Regions from separate parts of the Alteromonas sp. HB246098 genome, predicted to be linked through region 2. Evidence: predicted binding sites of a transcription regulator. Region 2 holds the regulator's gene; the other holds the start of a gene.
The links. Region 2 encodes FliA, which starts transcription of late flagellar genes. Its sites were predicted from a motif close to CTAAAGNTNNNNNNNNNNNNGCCGATA; they were not measured.
Positions count from the first base shown of each region.

Region 1: the regulator FliA is predicted to act here: its motif matches at 1,001-1,027, upstream of ACYTPF_RS00060 (VC2046/SO_2500 family protein).

Region 1 covers NZ_JBTZUG010000001.1:8,940-12,354, reverse strand. Annotated here, with positions in the region: gene ACYTPF_RS00065 (response regulator) at 1-938, opposite strand, end outside; gene ACYTPF_RS00060 (VC2046/SO_2500 family protein) at 1,060-1,632, shown strand; gene trhO (oxygen-dependent tRNA uridine(34) hydroxylase TrhO) at 1,711-2,706, shown strand; gene ACYTPF_RS00050 (EF-hand domain-containing protein) at 2,765-3,007, shown strand; gene ACYTPF_RS00045 (serine hydrolase domain-containing protein) at 3,364-3,415, shown strand, end outside.
Region 2 covers NZ_JBTZUG010000001.1:1,101,781-1,105,195, forward strand. Annotated here, with positions in the region: gene ACYTPF_RS04730 (chemotaxis protein CheA) at 1-344, opposite strand, end outside; gene ACYTPF_RS04735 (protein phosphatase CheZ) at 357-1,112, opposite strand; gene cheY (chemotaxis response regulator CheY) at 1,147-1,530, opposite strand; gene ACYTPF_RS04745 (RNA polymerase sigma factor FliA) at 1,567-2,298, opposite strand; gene ACYTPF_RS04750 (MinD/ParA family protein) at 2,295-3,161, opposite strand; gene flhF (flagellar biosynthesis protein FlhF) at 3,167-3,415, opposite strand, start outside.

The DNA.
Region 1 (3,415 bases), 1.1 Mb from region 2:
AAACTACGTATCATTGTGCACCAATGTAAACTTGCTTTATGTACAGTGCGTTTTGATAGGTTCCAAATTGCTTGGCTAGAGTTGGCTGCTAGTACTAAATCGTCATTTTCCCGGCCAATTTCACAAGCCTTATAATGACGAGGTAATGAAAACGGGGAAAGCTTGATAGCTTCCCTAATCGCATCTAGGGCTTTTTCACCTGCGTCCAAGGCGTGATGCGCTTGCGCAAGAATATCATGAGCATCAGCATTGAAACGGTTGCGTTTTAACGTTTTCTTGGCAATGGATATCGCTTTTTCATATTCATTCAACAGCAGATAGGTTCTACCAATTGCTATTTGTGCCCATAGCACAGGCCTACCTTCGATATATTCTTTTAGTACATCTAGAGCTTTTTGGGGTTGAGAAATACGCCAATAGAGTTCAACTAGCAGTTGTTCGCAGTGTCCTTTGTAGTGGCGAGGGTTTTCTAAAAGTGTCTCAATATGATCTATGGCACTGTTGTATTCACCTTGCTCTATAAGGTTGAACGCTTGTTGAAGAAATTGTCGTTTTTGCCACGCACGAACGATGCGAGATTTTAACTGTACTTGTGAAAAGGGTTTTATTAGAAAATCGTCTGGGCGACGTTCAATACTGCCAAGCACAACCGGTCGAGCACTATCTGCACTGATAAGAATAAATACTGAGGTTGGGTTGATAAGCCTTCGCGTGCGCAACTCTTCTATAAGTTCATAGCCATTTTTGGTATCAGCACCCAAGTGTAAGTCGCAAATTACAATATCAAATTTGTGCTTTTTACACAGCGATACCGCCTGTTCAGCAGAAGACTTAGTGACGACATCAGACGCCCCCATTGAATGCATTAGCCCTTTCAAAAGAAGAAGGAAAGGACGTTGGTCCTCAACAATCAGTACTTGTTTGTTGCTAAATTGCATTTCGAATCCGTGAATAAACACACTATCAATTAGTAGAAGTATATCTAACTTTAGAAAATAAGCTTAAGAAAAACATTATCTTGCCGACAACATACGTATACAACAACAGCATTGTGTACGTATGTCGCCAGATTTAGCCTCAGCAAATGAACAAACATCAATAGACCCCAGTATTTACTGGGAGCGAAGTGGTGTACTTGCTCGGGCGTCATCGCAGGGGGCCTTGTTCTCGTTATACCTTGCAATGCAGCAACATAGCGTAGCTGAACCGTTTGAAATTGAAGCGGCAACGTCAGACGCTGACACAGCGAATAGTATAGAAGCGCAACTTGCGGCGTTAAATCACTATAGACGTCCTTCACTGTCCGTCAGTGAAAATGAATGGACAGACATGCAAGTACACTCAAATTTACTCGCTACAGACTACGAAGGTGCACGCCTTTTTCTTAGTATGAAGCCTGCGCCGTTAGCTCAAACTGATGACGCGAAGCGCATCCCGGATGACGTTGTAGACAACTGCAGTCTAGCTACCCAGAAACGACTGAAAAAGCAATATGACAACGCTATAAAAGAAGATAATACGTTACTTTACGATGTTATATCTTCGCAAGGCGACGCCGATGACGGGAAATATGGGAAAGATAAGCACCAAGCTACAACGCCAGACTTTTCTTCATTTGAAAATATCGCCTAGTTTTTAACGGTCAGTTTTGTTATATTCCGCGCCGCATTTTTGCACTGGTCTTACGCTCCAATCAGCAAAGGTTAAAATATGTCTAAATATATTGTATGCGCAATGTATAAATTTGTTGCGCTTGAAAACTTTAAAGAAATCCGCCAGCCGCTTCTAGAGACTATGGAAGCAAATGGTATAAAAGGTACGCTTCTACTTGCTCACGAAGGCATTAACGGTACAGTTTCAGGTACCCGTGAAGGTATCGACGCATTGCTCGCTTATCTGAATAGCGATGAACGTATCAATCCTATCTCTTACAAAGAATCACTTCACGACGAACAGCCGTTCTATCGCACTAAGGTGAAACTTAAAAAAGAAATCGTGACCATGGGCGTTGAAGGTATCGACCCTCGCCAAACTGTAGGCACTTACGTCAAGCCTAAAGACTGGAATGCGCTAATAAGCGACCCTGATGTAACCGTAATTGACACCCGAAACGGTTATGAAATAGAAATTGGCACTTTCAAAAACGCCATTGACCCTAAAACCGACACGTTTCGCGAATTCCCAGAATACGTAGAAAAAGAACTCGACCCGTCAAAAAACAAAAAAGTAGCCATGTTCTGTACTGGCGGCATACGCTGTGAAAAGTCGACAGCGTATTTGAAAGAGCAGGGGTTTGAAGAGGTTTACCACTTAGAAGGCGGCATTTTACAGTATCTTGAAGATGTGCCGAAAGAAGAGTCTATGTGGGAAGGCGACTGCTTTGTATTCGATAATCGCGTTGCGGTAAACCACGACCTTGAAAAGAGTCATTACGAACAGTGTTACGCGTGTCGACTCCCTATTACTGAAGAAGATAAGCAAAGCGATAAGTATGAGCCTGGCGTAAGCTGCCCTCACTGTTACGGCACGCATACCGACGATCAAATTGCACGCTTTAGAGAGCGCGAAAAGCAGGTTCAGCTAGCGAAAGAGCGTCAGCAGGAACACGTGGGTACCGAAGCGCGTTTGACCATGGAACAAAAGCGTCAGGAAAAAGCAGAAGCTCAACGTTTACGCGCACTTAAAGCAAAAGAAAATCAGGCGTAGACAGTCAGAAAGAAGGGCGTTACACTCGTGTTTATTGCAGTTGAAATAAGGAATGCGAGTGAGCACTCAACTTTCAGAATCTAAAATTGAAGAAATTAGAAAGGACTTCAGCTTTTTCGATCGTGATGGCAATGGCCAAATCGATTTACCTGAGTTCATCGAGCTTCTAACCGTAATTTCACCAAAGACTAAAGCTAGCCACGTACAAGAAGGCTTTAAGCTTATCGATAGTAACGACGATGGTTACATCGACTTCGAAGAGTTTTTGGAGTGGTGGCAAGAAGGGTGGTGGGAGTACTAAGTTTTACTTAGTAACGCAAACCATCGCTAAAGCTTTGTGTACGCTCTGTTGACCGTGTCTTAAAAGCTTATAGTTACCGCAAAAAAAGAAAACGCTAAAACGGGTGCTTTGTAAAGCACCCGTTTTTTTATGCTTGAGTTTGCGCTGGTATGAGTTGGCTAATTTAGGTTTACATGTTTATTGTTGGACGGCTGCTTTGAGCGTAAAGCGGCCGTCTATAATTAATGAGCGTTTAAAGAGAGAATCGCGAAAGAGGACGTTCGATTTCGAATGAAAGCAAAATGCCTAGTTTCATGAATGGAACAGGTGTTAGTATGATTTCACAATAAAGAACTATTGCACGCACAAGGAACGTCATGTTTAGATCTATTTTGATAATTTCTGCCTTCGTTTTAGCCAATTTTGTAA
Region 2 (3,415 bases):
GCCGGCTCTAGCGGCTCTTGTGCTTTTACTCGTTCAAACATTTCAACTACCACATCAGTGGCTTGCAAAATGATATCCATTAACTCAGGCGTTAGCGTTCGTTGGCCATTGCGCATAACGTCAAAGACGTTTTCAGCACCGTGACAAATTTCAACTAACTCAGTAAGAGAAAGGAAGCCCGCTCCCCCTTTTACTGTGTGATAGCCGCGAAAAATTGCGTTAAGCAAATCCGCGTCTTCAGGATTGTTCTCAAGATCAACGAGCTGTTCTTGTAATTGTTCAAGTATCTCTCCAGCCTCAACCAGAAAGTCCTGTAATATTTCCTCGTCAACATCAAACGACATGCACCCGCTCCCCTAAAAACCTAAGCTAGACAGAAGATCATCTACATCATCTTGACCTGAAACGACGTCATCTCGTTTGTCAGCATCAATAATTGGGCCTTCTGCCTCTACACCATCAACCTTATCGGCCTTAACGCTGGAAGGTTTAGTTTGTTCTGCACCGTCCCGTTCGCCAAACATAGTAAGCATGTTTACAAGACTATCTTCGACTTCTTTAACCAAGTCGATAACGCGACGAATAACCTGTCCAGTCAAGTCTTGATAACCTTGTGCCATCAAAACTTCAGTAAGTAACTGTGTAAGTTTAGCCGACTGATTCGAACCGTCTTCCAACAATTCGTCTAAGTCTGCACATAAAACCTTAAACTCACCCAGCTCGATTTGGCGGTTCATCAGCTTTTTCCACTCTGGCATAACCTTTTCGATTCGCTCTGCGAGCAGTTCAGCGATGGGCATACTCGCCTCTACGGCATCCATAGTAGTATTAGCAGCTTTTTCGGTTTCTTCAATTACGTAGGTAAGGCGGGACTGAGCATCAGGGATATCGTCTGTAGCTAAATTTTTGATGCGGTCGTCTATTTGAAAGTTGTTTAATGCGTCGTGGAGTTGACGCGTCAACTTGCCTACTTCAGCGAATAGCTCAACGTTTTCTTTCATTGAGACGGCTTCAAGTAGTGCATTAGCTGAAGCCTTGTCACCTTCTTCAAGAAAAGTGACAAGCTGCTTTGCTTCTTCTAACGATATTGGAACGTTTACATTCGTTGACATCCAGTAAACCTCATTTATCTGGTGAGCGTCTGGATCAACCTAAACGTTCGAATATTTTATCTAATTTTTCTTTAAGCGTTGCCGCGGTAAAAGGTTTAACAACGTAACCATTTACACCCGCTTGGGCGGCAGCAACGATCTGTTCCTTCTTCGCTTCGGCGGTCACCATAAGTACTGGCAGATGCTTAAGTTTGTCATCGGCTCTAATTGCTCGGAGCAGATCTATACCCTGCATACCAGGCATGTTCCAATCAGTAACAACAAAGTCGAAATCGCCTTGTTGTAACATAGGTAATGCGGTGCTTCCGTCATCCGCTTCCTGGATATTGGCAAAACCCAAATCTTTAAGCAGGTTTTTGATGATTCGTCTCATGGTTGAAAAGTCATCGACCACGAGAATTTTCATGCTTTTGTCCAAAATAGCCTCCACTGAGGGGTTAATTGTTTTTAATTTCTATTCTTCGTCAGCTTGCCACGACTTCATTCGTGATTTGAGTTTTAACATGGCTTGACTATGAATTTGACTGACTCTCGACTCACTTACGTCGAGAACCTCGCCTATTTCTCTTAAGTTTAGTTCTTCATCATAGTAAAGTGAAAGAACAATCGCTTCTCGCTCGGGTAATGTCGTTATTGCATGGGCCAGCGCTTTTTGAAATGCGCCCTGCATTAAATCTTCTAACGGTGCATCACTGCCTCGACTTTGCTCGGTAGTGATCACATCTTCCGACACACCTAAATCTTCAATGCCCACCAGCTTCCCGGCATTTACTTCATTGAGCATCTGGTGATAATCCTGCAAGCTCACATTAAGCTTGTCAGCAATATCGGAATCTCGTGCGTCGCGCCCAGTTTCACTTTCTACCTGAGATATCGCTTCTGTTATTGCGCGACCATTTCGGTGAACAGAACGTGGCGTCCAATCACCTTTGCGTATTTCATCCAGCATGGCACCGCGAATGCGGATACCTGCGAAGGTTTCGAAGCTTGCGCCTTTTGACCCATCAAAGTTTCGAGCGGCCTCTAACAAACCAATCATGCCTGATTGGATAAGGTCATCAACAAGAACACTCGCAGGCAGGCGCGCCATCAAATGGTGCGCAATACGCTTAACCAGAGGCGCATGTCTTTCGACTAACTGCGATTTATCTGTTTGCTGTTGATAAGCGGCTGCCTTGCTGTTCAACGTTGACTTCCTACGGCTTTTTCTGCAACTAATTGTTCAATGAAAAATTCTAAGTGGCCACCAGGCTGCGCCGGAATAGGCCAAGTAAGCGCCCTGTTTGCTAGCTTGGTTATCGCTACGGCTGCAGGAGAGCCCGGAAAAGCATCTACAATAGCTGTTTGCTTACGCACTGCTTTGCGAATATTTTCGTCAAATGGCACCGTCGCCACTAATTCTAGTGCAACATCAAGAAAACGCCCTGTCACTTTACTTAATTTGCTAAATAATTCCTGACCTTCTCGCACATCGCGAACCATATTGGCCACAACTTTAAAGCGAAAAACACCGTGCTCACGGTTAAGGATTTTTATCAGCGCATACGCATCAGTTAGTGATGTTGGCTCATCGCAAACCACCACCATGATATCTTGGGAGGCTTTAGAAAAGCTTAATACCATATCTGAAATGCCAGCAGCGGTGTCGACTATTAATACGTCTATTTGAGAACGCAGCTCGCTAAACGCTCTTATTAAGCCAGCGTGCTGTGTGGGTGAGAGTTCCGCCATTGACTGCGTACCAGATGTGGCGGGAGCAATCTTAATACCGTGTGGGCCGGTTACTAAAACCTCGTCCAACGTGCACTCGCCAGAGAGTACGTGAGATAAGTTTTTCTCAACTCGCAGGCCTAACATCACATCTACGTTTGCAAGACCAAGGTCCGCGTCAAGAACCATTACCCGCTTGCCCTGCTTCGCCATGGCGATAGCAGTGTTAAGTGTAATGTTTGTTTTACCTACGCCACCTTTACCACCAGTGACGGCGATTACTTTGATTAACCGTGATTGCTTCATTTTTCTTAAGCTACTCGCTTGATCGTCAATCATACTGCTTATGCTGTTTTAATTGCGTTGTTACCACTAGTATGATTCAAACCGTACTTTTTATAAAGCTTTGCAGCAGCGGAAACCAAAGATTTCGCTTCTGCAATCTTAATGTCTTCAGGCACTTTTTGACCATCGGTGACATAACTAACCGGTAGTTGGTATTCAACCGCTGCACTAAGTACCTCTCCTAAAGAGTAGCACTCATCTAACTTTGTGAAAATACAGCCACTTAGTTCAATATCGTCATAGGCTTG